DNA from 2 places in the Sphingobium sp. WCS2017Hpa-17 genome. Region 2 is predicted to be linked to the other one. Evidence: riboswitches for the same ligand, from Rfam matches in the RefSeq annotation. Region 2 holds a riboswitch; the other holds the start of a gene.
What was found. A riboswitch is a leader RNA that binds a small molecule or an ion and turns the genes downstream of it on or off. The one in region 2 is predicted to bind cobalamin.
Positions count from the first base shown of each region.

Region 1: it holds a riboswitch for cobalamin, as region 2 does, so the genes downstream of both, RQH62_RS01720 (TonB-dependent receptor domain-containing protein) here and RQH62_RS05220 (DUF1852 domain-containing protein) in region 2, are expected to answer to the same signal.

Region 1 covers NZ_JAVTIV010000001.1:374,736-382,339, forward strand. Annotated here, with positions in the region: gene RQH62_RS01700 (NADH-ubiquinone oxidoreductase-F iron-sulfur binding region domain-containing protein) at 1-66, shown strand, start outside; gene fdhF (formate dehydrogenase subunit alpha) at 63-2,909, shown strand; gene RQH62_RS01710 (formate dehydrogenase subunit delta) at 2,919-3,224, shown strand; gene fdhD (formate dehydrogenase accessory sulfurtransferase FdhD) at 3,256-4,053, shown strand; cobalamin riboswitch at 4,121-4,332, shown strand; gene RQH62_RS01720 (TonB-dependent receptor domain-containing protein) at 4,500-6,356, shown strand; gene RQH62_RS01725 (ABC transporter substrate-binding protein) at 6,373-7,185, opposite strand; gene RQH62_RS01730 (iron ABC transporter permease) at 7,224-7,604, shown strand, end outside.
Region 2 covers NZ_JAVTIV010000002.1:187,857-195,460, reverse strand. Annotated here, with positions in the region: gene acnD (Fe/S-dependent 2-methylisocitrate dehydratase AcnD) at 1-2,056, opposite strand, end outside; gene RQH62_RS05225 (methionine synthase) at 2,490-3,518, opposite strand; gene RQH62_RS05220 (DUF1852 domain-containing protein) at 3,545-4,540, opposite strand; cobalamin riboswitch at 4,922-5,144, opposite strand; gene RQH62_RS05215 (aminotransferase class V-fold PLP-dependent enzyme) at 5,280-6,536, opposite strand; gene RQH62_RS05210 (TonB-dependent receptor) at 6,554-7,604, opposite strand, start outside.

The DNA of each region.
Region 1 (7,604 bases), on a different contig from region 2:
AGCGCGCTCGACTATTTTCCTGAGGATTTCGGCGCGGATGCGCCCGTGAAGGAGGCCGCGGAATGAGCTTTTCCCGCGAAACCGACCATGGCACGCCGCCCGCGCTCGCCACCGGCAAGAGCGTCACCCTGACCATTGATGGGCAGAGCGTGACCTTGCCCGAAGGCACCAGCATCATGCGCGCGGCGTCCTTGCTGGGCGGTTCCATACCGAAACTCTGCGCCACCGACAGTGTCGAGAGTTTCGGTTCCTGCCGTCTCTGTCTGGTCGAGGTGGAGGGGCGCAACGGCTATCCCGCATCCTGCACCACGCCGGTCGCCGAAGGCATGGTGGTGCGCACCCAGACCGACCGGCTGAAACAGCTGCGGCGCGGGGTGATGGAGCTCTATATTTCCGATCATCCGCTCGATTGCCTGACCTGCGGCGCCAATGGTGACTGCGAATTGCAGGATCAGGCCGGGGCCGTGGGCCTCCGCGATGTGCGCTATGGCTATGATGGCGCGACCAATATGGGGCAGGCGAAGGACCAGTCGAACCCCTATTTCGATTTCGATCCCAGCAAGTGCATCGTCTGTTCGCGCTGCGTGCGGGCGTGCGAGGAGGTGCAGGGCACCTTCGCGCTGACGATCGAGAGTAAAGGGTTCGAGTCTAAGGTTTCGCCGTCGCAGGGCGAGGATTTTCTGGGGTCGGAATGCGTGTCCTGCGGGGCGTGCGTGCAGGCCTGTCCGACCGCGTCGCTGATTGAGAAGAAGGTGGTGGAGACGGGCACGCCCGACCGCGCCGTCGTCACCACCTGCGCCTATTGCGGGGTTGGTTGCACCTTCCGCGCGGAAATGCGGGGCGAAGAACTGGTGCGGATGGTGCCGTGGAAGGACGGCAAGGCCAATCGCGGTCATAGCTGCGTCAAGGGGCGCTTCGCCTGGGGCTATGCCCAGCATCAGGACCGTATCCTCAATCCTATGATCCGCGCGTCGGTGAGCGAACCGTGGCGCGAAGTGTCGTGGGACGAGGCGATCGCCCATACCGCGAGCGAGTTCCGGCGGATACAGAGGAGATATGGCACCCGCTCGATCGGTGGGATCACGTCGAGCCGCTGCACCAACGAAGAAACCTTTCTGGTTCAAAAATTGATCCGGCAGGGGTTCGGCAATAATAATGTCGATACCTGCGCGCGCGTCTGCCACTCGCCGACCGGCTATGGCCTGAGCCAGACCTTCGGCACGTCGGCGGGGACGCAGGATTTCGACAGCGTGATGCAGGCGGACGTCATCCTCGTCATCGGTGCCAATCCGACCGATGGCCATCCGGTGTTCGCCAGCCGCATGAAGAAAAGGCTGCGGCAGGGCGCGAAGCTGATCGTCATCGATCCGCGCCGCACCGATCTGGTCCAGTCGCCTCACATTGCGGCGGAACATCATCTGCCGCTGCGGCCCGGCACCAATGTCGCGATGCTGACGGCGATCGCCCATGTGGTCGTGACCGAGAAGCTATATGACGAAGCCTTCATCCGGGAACGGTGCGACTGGGACGAGTTCCAGGACTGGGCGGAGTTCGTGTCGGAACCCGCGCGCTCGCCCGAGGCGATCGAGCCGCTGACGGGCGTGAAGGCGCAGGATGTGCGGGCGGCCGCGCGGCTCTATGCCACCGGGGGCAATGGCGCGATCTATTATGGGCTGGGCGTCACCGAACATAGCCAAGGCTCCTCGACCGTCATGGCCATCGCCAACCTCGCGATGGCGACAGGCAATGTCGGGCGCGAAGGCGTGGGCGTGAACCCGCTGCGGGGGCAGAATAATGTGCAGGGTGCCTGCGACATGGGCAGCTTCCCGCATGAGTTCAGCGGTTATCGCCATGTGTCGGACGATGTCACGCGCGGGCTGTTCGAGCGGACATGGGGCGTTGCGCTGGACGCGGAACCGGGGCTGCGCATCCCCAATATGCTGGACGCCGCGACCGATGGCACGTTCAAGGGGCTGTTCGTGCAGGGTGAGGATATTCTCCAGTCCGACCCCAATACGCACCATGTCGCGGCGGGGCTGGCGGCGATGGAATGCGTGGTGGTGCAGGATCTGTTCCTCAACGAAACCGCGAATTATGCGCATATCTTCCTGCCCGGATCGACCTTTCTGGAGAAGGATGGCACCTTCACCAATGCCGAGCGGCGCATCCAGCGCGTGCGCAAGGTGATGGCGCCGCTCAATGGCTATGCGGACTGGGAGATCGTGCAGCTGGTGGCGCAGGCCATGGGGCTGGACTGGCATTATAGCCATCCGTCGCAGATCATGGATGAGATTGCGGCGCTCACGCCGACCTTTGCCGGCGTGCATTATGACCGGCTGGAGGCGGAAGGATCGCTGCAATGGCCGGCCAATGACGCCGCGCCGGACGGCACGCCGACCATGCACATTGACGGCTTCGTCCGGGGGAAGGGCAAATTCGTCGTCACCGACTATGTGCCGACCGACGAGAAGACCGGGCCGCGCTTCCCGTTGCTCCTGACCACCGGGCGTATATTGTCCCATTATAATGTCGGCGCGCAGACGCGGCGGACGGCCAATACTGCCTGGCATCCGGAGGACCGGCTGGAAATGCACCCGAGCGATGCCGACAACCGGGGCCTGAAGGATGGCGACTGGGTGACGCTGCGCAGCCGGGCGGGAGAGACGACGCTGCGGGTGCTGGTGACCGAAAGGGTGGCGCCGGGCGTGGTCTATACGACCTTCCACCATCCCGAAACGCAGGCCAATGTCATCACCACCGACTATTCGGACTGGGCCACCAATTGCCCCGAATATAAGGTGACAGCGGTGCAGGTGATGGCGTCCAACGGTCCGAGCGACTGGCAACAGGATTATGCGCAGCAGGCGCGCAATAGTCGCCGCATCGCGCCACTGGAAGCGGCGGAATAGGCGGGGCATATGAGTGAGGACAGTCATGCCATGTCCACCACGGACCGGCTCGTCTATATGGCGCACCAGATCGCCCGCAACATGGCGATGATGGGCGAAGAGAAGGCGACGGAAGCGCTCGCCGAACATCTGACCCGCTTCTGGGATCCGCGGATGAAGGCACAGATTGTCGCCATGGCGAAGGAGCAGCCTGAACGGCTTTCGCCGATGGTTGCCGCCGCCGTGGCCCGGATGGCGCAGGGCAGGCCGGCCCCCGATGTCGATGCGGCGCAGTTCAATGCGGTGGATGAGGCGGGGCATTGCGACGCTGGTTGAGCGGGATGCCGTCTGCCGCTAGGCCGTGATCATGGATGATGCCGCCGCCAGCCCCCTGACATTCGATCGCCTGACGCCCGATGGCGCGACGCAGGTGGTCGATCGGCCGCTGGCGCAGGAAGTGCCGGTCGCGATCGAATATAATGGCGCGGGCTATGCCGTGCTGATGGCGACGCCGACCGATATCGGCGATCTGGTACAGGGATTCAGCCTGGCCGAACGGCTGGTCGGCCGGGACGATGCGCTGCTGGACGTCGATGTGCATGATACGGGCGCAGGGATCATCGCCCGCGCGACATTGCCGCCGCATCGCACCGATGGGCTGCTGGAGCGGGTGCGGTATCGCGCGTCGGATTCCTCCTGCGGGCTGTGCGGGATCGAGAATCTGGAGCAGGCGATCCGGCCTTTGCCGCATGTGACCGCAACGTCGCGGGCGGACCGGGCGGCCATATTCCGCGCGCTGGATGGCTTACGCGAACATCAGCCGTTGAATGGCGCGACCGGCGCGGCGCATGCGGCGGCCTGGGTCGGCGCGGACGGCGCGATCCGGCTGGCGCGGGAGGATGTCGGGCGGCACAATGCGTTCGATAAGCTGATCGGGGCGATGGCGCGGATGGGTGCGGACTGGGACGGCGGTTTTGCGCTGCTGTCTTCGCGTTGCTCCTATGAACTGGTGGAGAAGGCGGTGCTGGCCGATTGCCCGCTGCTGGTCACTATCTCCGCGCCGACCCGACTGGCGGCGGAACGGGCCGAGGCGGCGGGATTGCCGCTGGTCGTGCTGGCGCGATCCGACGCGCTGTTGCAACGGGGACACAGCGGCAGGATCTAAACCGGCGCCCGCTTGGCAGCGTCCCCGCTTTCCCTTATGGCGCGCGGCGTGGGGAGGCTTGGCTTTCCTGCAACATGATCGCGCCGGTGCCCGGAAACGGGTTAATCGGGAATGTGGTGCGGGCGTCACAAGCGCCTTAATCCACGGCTGTCCCTGCAACTGTAAGCGGATAGCGCGATGCACTGGCCCCAAAAGGGCAGCCACTGGAGCAATCCGGGAAGGTGTGCATCATGCTGTGACCCGCGAGCCAGGAGACCGGCCGGCGCTTGGTCGCTTTTGCTTTGGTCCAGGGGATGGTCGGGGCACGGTGGTTTTTCCGTCGAGCGACGCCATGCGGCCGGGGCCGCATCGGGCTGCGGACGGGATATGGCGTCATCCCTCCAACACCCGACCGCTTTCGGGCGGACGCCCCTGCCGACGTCGCTTTGACGCTGTAGGGGCAATAAATGTTGAAATATGGACTTTCGCTCGTGGCTTTGATGGCCGCGAATTCCGCCTTTGCGCAGACGGATGACGAGATCGTTGTGACCGCTGCTGGCATCGAGCAGTCGCGTGACGAGGTCGGACAGGCGATCACGATCATCGACGCGGACACGATCAGGACGCGGCAGGCGATCGACGTGGTCGACCTGCTGGCGACGACGCCGGGCGTGCGGTTCAACCGCAACGGCACCGTCGGCGCGCAGACAGGCGTGTCGCTGCGCGGCGCGGAAACGACGCAGACGCTGGTGCTGATCGATGGGGTGAAGGTCAACGATCCCAGCGGCATTGGCGACGGGTATGATTTCGGACCGCTGCTGACCGGCAATATCCGCCGGATCGAGGTGCTGCGCGGGTCCAACTCGGTGGTGCATGGCAGCCAGGCGATCGGCGGCGTGGTCAACATCATGACCGGCGTGCCGGCCGAGGGCTTCGGCGCCAATGCTTCGGCCGAATATGGCTATAGCGATACGTTCAGCGCCAAGGCGGACGTGTCCGGCACCGCCGGCATCGCGTCGGGCGGCATCGGCGCGGCCTATTTCCGCACCGATGGCATCTCGTCGGCGGCCAATGGCACGGAGCGGGACGGTACTGAGAATATTGCCGCGAACGCTCGGTTGAAGCTGACCTTCTCGGATAATTTGAGCCTCGACCTGCGCGGTTACTATATCCATGCAGATCTGGACGTGGATGGCTTCCCCGCGCCGACCTATGTGCTGGCCGATACGCCCGAAGTCGCGATTTCCGACCAATATGTCGGCTATGCCGGTATCAATCTGGCGCTGCTGGATGGCAAGCTGACCAATCGGGCGGCCGTCACCTGGATGCGTAACGATCGCGACTATTATTCGGCGCGCGGCGCGGCGGTCGATTATGGCTATAGCGGCACCAATTTGCGCTTCGAATATGAAGGCGTCTATGCGCCGGTCGATCAGGCCAAGCTGGTCTTCGGTTACGAGCATGAGCGGCCGGACTATGATTATTACGACGCCTTTAGCACGACGAGCGTGAAGATCAACATCGACAGCGTCTATGCGCTGGCGATCGTGAAGCCCTTCACCGGCCTCGCCGTTACCGGCGGTCTGCGCCATGACGATCATAGCCAGTTCGGTGGCGCGACCACCGTCGGCGCCAACGCCAATTATTCGCCCAATGGCGGCGCGACCAATGTGCGGCTGAGCTATGGCGAGGGATTCAAGGCGCCGTCGCTGTTCCAGTTGTACAGTGACTATGGCAATGCAGCGCTGCGTCCAGAGCGGTCGAAAAGCTATGATATTGGCTTTGACCAGATGCTGGACGATGGGCGGGCCACATTGTCGGTTACGGCTTTCCGGCGCGATACGACTGATCAGATCAATTATGATGCTTCGTTGCCGCCGTTCGGCCGATACAATAATATCGACCGCACCCGCGCCAAGGGCGTGGAAGCGTCGATCGCGCTGAAGCCGGTGGATGCGCTGACCGTGACCGCCGCCTACAGCTATGTCGATGCGCGCGACCGGTCGGCCGGATCGGCCAATTTCGGCAACCGTCTGGCCCGCCGTGCCGCCGATGCGGTGAGCGTGTCGGCCGACTATGTCTGGCCGTTCGGCCTGTCCACCGGTGCGACCATCACGATGGTCGGCGACAGTTTCGACAATGCAGCGAACACCCGCCGGCTCGACGGCTATGCGCTGGCCGGCGTGCGCGCGTCCTTCCCTGTGGGCGAACATCTGGAAGTCTATGGTCGCGTCGACAATCTGACCGATGAGAATTACCAGACGGCCTATGGTTATGGCACCTATGGTCGCGCTGCCTATGGCGGCGTGCGTGTTCGCTTCTGAGGACTGCTGGCCGGGGTCAGCGCGGCGCGTTCAGGCGCGCCGTGATGGCCTTTGCCGCCTGCACATAGGCGGGGCCGCCGCAGACGGTCCAGCTTTGCGGCAGGCTGATGCGCGGGATGGTGCGCAGCGCGGGATGGTGCAGCATCTCCGTGCCCTGATCGACCACCCGGTCGGTCGCGCTTTCCACGATCAGCCAGTCGGGGCGGGCGGCGACCATTTCCTCCAGCGATACCTGCGCCAACGCGGGCTTGCCGAGCCGGGCGGCGAGATTGGTGAGACCGGCGCGGTGCATGAGATCGTCGATCAGCGTGCCGGTGCCGGTCATATAGCCGCGCCGCTGATAATAGGCCGCGACGCCAGCGCGCGTGGAGCGCGGCAGAGTGGCGAGGTCGCGGTTCATGCGCGCGATCAGCGCCTCTCCCCGATCGACATGACCGATGGCGCGCGCGACCTGCCGGATCTGGTCGAGGATAGCGCCATAGCTTTCCGCGCTGGCCAGGCCGAGCGTGCGCCAGTTGCCCGGTGGAACTCCAGCGACCTTATTCTCGCCGATCGGGAAGCCCAGGATCAGGTCCGGCTGGATCGCCAGCACTTCCTCCGAAGGGCGGCGCAGCGTGCGCAGGCCGCGCACCTTGTCCGCCGCCGCCGACAGGGACGGGTCGCGGGCGTTGCTGCTGAGCGCGGCGACCTGCCCCGGATCGGCCAGAGCGAGCAGATATTGATCGGCGCAGACGTTGAGCGACACGATGCGCCGAGGATGTTGCGTAGGTGCGGCCGCGCCGGTCAGCGCGAAGGCGCCGAGCGCCGCGAACATCATCCTGCCGATCATCCCCATCGCCTTATCAAGCGCAGGCAAGGAGGCAAGCCATGAGCGCGCGCCGTTATCATTCCTTATTGATTCCCGGCCTGTCGCTGCTGGTGGCCGCTGCGGCCTTTGCCTCCATCCTGCTAGGCGCGGTGCCGATCAGCCCGGCGCGAATCGGCGCGGTGCTGACGGGCGGCGGCGATGCTGTGGCGCGGGCCATCATCCTGGACCTGCGGCTGCCGCGTATGCTGCTGGGCCTGATCGTCGGCGCGATGCTGGGGGTGGGCGGCGCAGCGTTGCAGGGCTATCTGCGCAATCCGCTGGCTGAGCCGGGCGTGCTGGGCGCGTCCAATGCAGCGGCGCTGGGCGCGGTGTGCGCGCTCTATTTCGGGCTGGCGGAACTGCATCCGCTGGCGCTGCCTGCGCTGGCGATCGCGGCGGGA
Region 2 (7,604 bases):
GATCGCCGCGATGGGTCGCGTAGGAGTTGAAGTCTTCTTCGGGCAGTCCCATCCGTGCGAGATATTCACCCGCCGCCGAGCTGGCGAGGATCGCGTTCGAAGGCGAGAGGTGGTCCGTGGTGATGTTGTCGGGCAGGATCGCCAAGGGACGCATGGCCTTAAGCGTGCGCGGGAACGCCGCCAACGCGCCGACGCCTTCGGTATCCCAGTATGGCGGGCGGCGAATATAGGTGGATTGCGGGCGCCAGTCATAGAGCGGGCTGGCCTCGCTACGCCCGCGTGGCGCGAACATCGGGTCGTAGACTTCGCGGAACTGTTCGGGCTTCACCGAGGCAGAGACGATCATATCAATCTCCTCGTCGGTGGGCCACAGGTCGGCGAGTCGGATGTCCCTGCCGTCCACCACACCCAGGACGTCATTCTCGATATCGAAGCGCATGGTGCCTGCGATCGCATAGGCGACCACCAGTGGTGGCGATGCAAGGAACGCCTGCCTGGCGTAGGGATGGATGCGCCCGTCGAAGTTGCGATTCCCCGAAAGCACGGCGGTGGTGTAGAGATCACGTTCGACAATCTCGTTCTGGATCGCCGGATCGAGCGCGCCGGACATGCCGTTGCAGGTGGTGCAGGCAAAGGCGACAATGCCAAAGCCCAGCTTCTCCAATTCAGGCAGCAGGCCGGATTTTTCCAGATAGAGCCGTGCTACCTTCGATCCCGGCGCGAAAGAACTTTTCACCCACGGCTTGCGGATGAGGCCCAGCGCATTAGCCTTCTTCGCGACCAGACCCGCCGCCACGACATTGCGCGGGTTGGACGTGTTGGTACAACTGGTGATCGCGGCGATAATGACGGCGCCATCGGGAAGCAGCCCTTTGCGCTCCTGTTCGACCGCCTTGCCGAGATCGACGGCGATGCCGCGCTTTTCCAGCGCCGAGGTCGGCAGGCGGCGGTGCGGATTGGAAGGCCCGGCCATGTTGCGTACGACGGTCGAAAGGTCGAACTCCAGCACTCGCTCATATTGGGCATTGCGAAGATCGTCGGCCCACAGGCCGGTCAGCTTCGCATAGTCCTCGACCAGACGGACATGATCGGGATCGCGGCCGGTGAGCAGCAGATAGCCGATCGTCTGGCTGTCGATATGGAACATCGCAGCGGTGGCGCCATATTCCGGGCACATGTTGGAGATCGTCGCGCGGTCGCCGACGGAGAGGCTTTCGGCGCCTTCCCCGAAGAACTCGATCCAGGCACCAACGACCCGTTCCTTGCGCAGGAATTCGGTGATGGCGAGAACGATGTCAGTGGCGGTGATTCCCGGCTTGCGACAACCGGTAAGGCGTACGCCGACGATATCGGGCAGACGCATCATCGAAGCGCGACCGAGCATCACCGTTTCAGCCTCCAGCCCGCCGACGCCAATGGCGATGACGCCCAGCGCGTCGATATGCGGCGTATGGCTGTCTGTGCCGACACAGGTGTCCGGGAAAGCCACGCCGTCGCGCACCTGGATGACAGGCGACATCTTCTCCAGATTGATCTGGTGCATGATGCCGTTGCCAGCCGGGATAACATCGACGTTCTCGAAGGCGCTTTTGGTCCATTCGATGAAGTGGAAGCGGTCCTCGTTGCGGCGATCCTCGACCGCGCGATTCTTGTCGAAGGCAGCCGGATCGAAGCCGCCATATTCCACCGCGAGCGAATGGTCGACGATCAGTTGCGTCGGCACTACCGGATTGACCCTGGCCGGATCCCCACCTTGATCGGCGATCGCATCGCGAAGGCCCGCGAGATCGACCAGCGCGGTCTGACCCAGGATGTCATGACATACCACACGCGCCGGATACCAAGGAAAGTCGAGAACGCGCTTGCGATCGACGATTTGGGTCAGCGCATCAGTCAGCAGCGCAGGGTCGCAGCGGCGCACCAACTGCTCGGCCAGCACGCGAGAGACGTAAGGAAGGCCGTCGTAAGCGCCAGAGCGAATGGCATCGATGGCAGCGCGGGTGTCGAAATAGTCGACGGTGCTTCCGGGAAAAGGCTTGCGATAGGCGTCGTTCATAGCCCTGTTATCGGCAACGTTGCCGGTGATGAAAATGGCTGAATTGGCGAAGACTTGCGGACGAATTTCTGCAAATTTGCGAACTTAGCGAATACAGGTCACGGCTGCGCATTAGCGGATGGGCCGGGATTTGCCGTGATCGTCCACGCAGACCATCTCGAAACGGCCTTTCCCGCCTCGGAGCGTTAGACGCTAACGAGGCCCTCGGCGGTCATCTACACCTCGACCGCCAGCGACGAGTATTTTCGAACCACATATGTGTGCAGTTCGACGAACTGCCCTGCGCGAGCCAGATGGAAGGAGGGTTGCGAAGGCCTTCGCTGCAAACCTGCGAATGTTACGAATTCGGTGTGGGCCATACGCCAAAGGGCCCGCCCCCAGGACAGGCCCTCGCAGGTGTGCCAGCATGCGCGGCGTATGCGCCAGCGAAGCGTCAGGCGATGAGTTCTTCTCTGACGATCTGCGCACCAGCGCCCAGTGCTTTCAACTTGCCCCAGGCCACATTACGGGACAACGGAGCCATGCCGCAATTGGTGGAAGGGTAGAGCTTGTCCGCATCCACAAACTGCAAAGCCTTGCGCAGGGTATCCGCCACCTCTTCTGGCGTCTCGATGGTGTCGCTTGCAACGTCAATCGCCCCGACCATCACCTTCTTGCCGCGGATAAGTTCTATGAGGTCAAGCGGCACGCGGGAGTGGTGGCATTCCAGCGAGATGATATCGATCTTCGACTTCTGAAGATTGGGGAAGGTCTGCTCATATTGCCGCCATTCCGATCCCAGGGTCTTCTTCCAGTCCGTATTCGCCTTGATGCCATACCCGTAACAAATGTGGACGGCCGTTTCGCATTTCAGCCCTTCGATGGCCCTCTCCAGCGTGGCGATCCCCCAGTCGTTGGCCTCTTCGAAGAAGACGTTGAAGGCGGGTTCGTCGAACTGGATGATGTCGACGCCCGCCGCCTCCAACTCCCTGGCCTCCTGATTGAGGATCGTGGCGAATTCCCAGGCGAGTTTCTCGCGGCTGCGGTAATGGGCGTCGTAGAGCGTGTCGATCATCGTCATCGGACCCGGCAGCGTCCACTTGATCGGCTGATCGGTCTGCGCCCGCAGATACCCGGCATCCTCGACAAAGATCGGCTTCGGGCGCGCAACCGCGCCCACCACGGTCGGCACGCTGGCATCGTAGCGATTGCGGATTCTCACGGTTTCGCGCTTCTCGAAATCGACACCGCTCAGATGTTCGATGAACGTCGTGACGAAATGCTGGCGGGTCTGTTCGCCATCGCCGACGATGTCGATGCCTGCCTGCCGCTGATCGTCCACGGCGAGGCGCAGGGCATCCTGCTTGCCGGCGGTCAGTTCCTCGCCTTCCAGCCTCCAGGGCGACCAGAGTTTCTCGGGCTCTGCAAGCCAGGAGGGTTTGGGCAGGCTGCCGGCGGTCGAAGTGGGCAACAGTCTTTTCATGATGGATGACCTTGTGTTCTGTCTTATCAAAGGGTGTGGCTGGAACTGAAGCTCGCGGACCATCGGTCCAGATCGGCCTGATACGGCTTGATGAAATGCTCTTGCGCGAACTTGCCCTGCTCGATGGCGAGACGGCTGCGCTCTTCGCGGTCGTAGACGATCCGAGTGGACGAAAAGTCCTGATGGCTCAGGCTGGGCCGGAAGCATTTCCCTGCCGCCGAATTGGCGTTGTAGATTTCCGGTCGGTAGATCCTCTGGAACGATTCCATCGTGCTGATGGTCCCGATGAGCTCGAGGTTGGTGTAATCGCTCAGCAGGTCGCCAATGAAGTAGAAGGCCATCGGTGCCACGCTGCCGCATGGCATGAAATAACGTGCCTTCAGGCCCATCTTGCCGAAATACTCGTCGGTCGAAGAATATTCACTCTGCCGATATTCGATCCCTAATATGGGATGGCGGTTTTCCGTGCGATGATAGGTCTTGCTGCTCGATACACTCAGACAGATGACGGGAGGCTTCCTGAAATTTTCCTTGTACGCAGACGAAGTCAGGAAATGCCGGAACAAATTGCCGTGCAGATCGCCAAAACCGTCCGGCGTAGCGAAGGCGGCCCGTCCTTTGTTGTGTTCTGCCAATAGCACACTGAAGTCATAATCACGCACATAGGAGGAGAAGTTATTCCCGACGATGCCGTCAATACGCGTATCGGTTTTCCGGTCGAGGATGCTCGTCCTGAGAATCTCGATCATCGGGAAGGAGTCGCGGGCGCCGGTGGCAATGTGCATCTCGACTGAAATGATATCGAGTTGGACGCTGTAGCGATCTCCCTCCGGATTGTCCCAGTTCGCCAGGTCGTTGAAGCGGTTGTTGATCATATTGACAGCGTTACGCAGGTTTTCCTGACGATGTTCGCCTCTGGCCAGGTTAGCGAAGTTCGTCGTGATGCGCGTGTTATCAGAGGGACGATAATTCTCGTCAAAGCGAATGCTACTGACGGCGAATGTGAGATCGTCTTCTGTCATGGTGGATTTTCCTGAAGGCCGGCTGATCTCGGACGACAGCGGCGCGTCGGAGGCAAAATGTGGGAGGGTGAGGCTGGTGCGGGTTGCGGGCATGCGAGGCGTCCTTCGGTCCGGCGCAAGTGCCGTCCGTTGTTGAGATTGGGAATCGGTGTGGAATCTGCGGCGCGCCGCGTCAGGCCGGGCTCAGCCCGACGACACGGCGCGCGGACGCATTCGTTGATGGGCGAAGGAACGGGATAGGATTGCAAACATCGACCGATCACCTGCTTTGGCCGGGCGGAAGGATCGAAGGAAGAACGCGCAAGGCCTGAGTGGCCCGGACGGCACATAGACTACGGGCCACGCTTCGAGCGCGATCCACCGGAGGAACCCCCGTCCGAGGAACGTTATGACGCCGAAGGCAGGTCTCCTGACTTGCGGGTCATCGCGGTGGTTCCGGTCTTCCCAAGCCTTGTGCGAAGCTCAGTGACACACAATGGAACCGCCACTCGCCGCTTACAGTTGCGGGGGCAGCGCCGGACTCTGCCCCTGAAGGCACCACCGGCTTCCCGTCTTAGCCCCGCCGTCATGCCTGAAGCGGGGAACCTTGACGGTGTCTTTCAACACATCCCACTCCCCCTGTCAAGAGCCATATAAAGAAATCTTTATATGGCTCTTGCTGCGGAATAACGGCTTCTCAGGCCCGATATGTGCGGGAATGAACAGGATCGGTCTTGCCAGGATTCGCCTGATTCACCGATCAGGCCAGTATCGAGCGGATGGCTTTTTCCAATGCAGCAATATCTGAAGCACTATTGAACAAGGCTGGCGTGACGCGCACACAGGCACCTTGGGCTGGCCCGTCCCGATGCACTGTAAAGATTCGATGTTCATCGAGCAGCCTTTTGGCGATCGCCATATTATCCTGCACAGTGCTGCGCCCAACCAGGCGGAAGGAGGTGATACCGCCGTGCAGTCGCGGATCAGCCGGCGTCAATATCTCCAGCCCTTTCGTCCCGCGTAATTTCTCCGCCCACAAGTCGCGAAGATGGCGCAGCCGTGCCGCGCGGGCAGCGTCGCCGATTGCATCCTGGAAATCGAGTGCGGCCGGCACCGTCAACTGAGCTGCGAAATCGACCGTGCCAGTATGTACCCGCGAATAAGTCGTGGCGGGCAAGGGCGGGCTGTTGGCACTATCCGGGTCGATAAAATCTATTTTGTCCTTGCGGATATAGATCACGCCTACGCCCAGCGGCGCGCCCCACCATTTATGCAGGTTGAAACCGATAAAATCCGCGTCGAGGTCGGCCGACCGAAAATCCAGCTGGCCCCAGCTATGCGCCGCATCGACGATCGCATCGACACCGCGCGCACGCGCCATCGCTACGATCTCCTTCACCGGAATGACCAGACCCGTGCGATGGCTCAGATGAGTGAGCAGGATCAGGCGGATTTTCGGATTGGCCTTCAACGCCGCCTCATAGGCGTCGATCAGTCCCTGATATGTAGCTGGTTCGGGCAGCGCGATCCGCACCACATCTACGCCCCGACTATGCCTGAGCGTATCGAAACATGCCTGCATGCTGTCATAATCGAGATCGGCATGAAGGACAGCGTCGCCGGGCCGCAGCCGGTTATAGCCGCCGATCAGCGCCTTCAGCGCCTCGGTCGCATTGCGAGTGAAGGCGATTTCCTGCGGCGCGACGCCCATCTTTGCCGCGACCCGATCGCGCACGGCAATCAGGTCGGGGGTCAGGCCGCGCCGGGCATAATAGCTGGTCTCGCGATTGACCCGGCGCACTGCCGCCTCATAGCGTTCCAGCACGGACCGGGCCATCATGCCCCAATTGCCATTTTCCAGCTGAATGACGTCGCGGGTGACATCATATTGGGCGGCGATGCCGGCCCAATAATGTTCATCGTCGGGCTTGGCCGGACCGGTCGGCAGGGCGGCGGCTCGCCCTGCAACCGGCACGGCTGCCGCCCCGATCATCATCTGCCTGCGGCTGATATCCATGTCCCGTGTCTAGCCGATCAAAAGGTCAGGCCCAAGCGGACATAATATTGGCCGCCATCCGTGTCATAGGGCGCGTTGCGCGAATAGATCAGACCGCGCACCGCCTGGTTGGTCGCCTCGTCAGGATAGCTGTTGAAGATATTTTCTGCGCCGCCCCGGATCGAGATATTGGGCGTGACCTGCACGCTGGCCGACAGGTCAAACAATATCATCGATCCGAAGCGCTGGAACAGGTCGCCGGTGGCATTGCCGCTGACATCGGTCCAGGCGCCGTAGTAGCGCGCCCGGCCCTGTAGGCCGAACTTGCCCAGCGTATAGCCGAGCGAGGCGGTACCATTATGCTTGGGCAGCCGCTCCTCGAAGACGATGCGCTGGCTCTCGTTGGCGATCGCCGCCGACGTACCGCTCGTCACCTTGGTCTGATTGTAATTGTAGGCCAGACTGATGTCGGCCGTGCCCGGCCCCACCTGTTTCGTGTAGGCCAGCACCACATCGATGCCGCGCGTGCGAGTGTCGAAGTCGTTGGTGAAATAGGTGACGGAGGTGAAGCGCTGCGGATTGGGCAATGTCGACGGCACGGCGAAGGTGCGCGACTGGCCGAAGCGATCCCGCAGCTTGATCTGATAGAGATCGATGCTGCCGGTCAGGCCGAAATCCGACTGGAACGTCAGGCCCGCCGTGATGGTGCGCGACTTTTCCGGAGTCAGCGGCTTGGCACCCAGAGCGATCGCGATCGGATCGCTGGGCGACAGGCGGCCGGTGTTGAAGATCTGCATCGTGGTCGTGTCCAGCCCCTGGCTGGTGTTGACCGCGTTGAGCTGTGCCGGGGTCGGGGCGCGGAAGCCGGTGGAGTAGGTGCCACGCAGGGCCACGCCCTTCACCGGCTCGAACCGGGCCGACAGCTTGTAGTTGAAGGTATTGCCAAAGGCCGAGAAATCTTCGTAGCGACCGGCCGCGCCCAGCGTCACCGCCTCGATCGGACGCACTTCGACATCGACATAGCCGGCATAGCTGGTCTGTGACCATTCACCGGCATTGAGCGGGCTGAAACCGGGGAAGCCGTTGCTG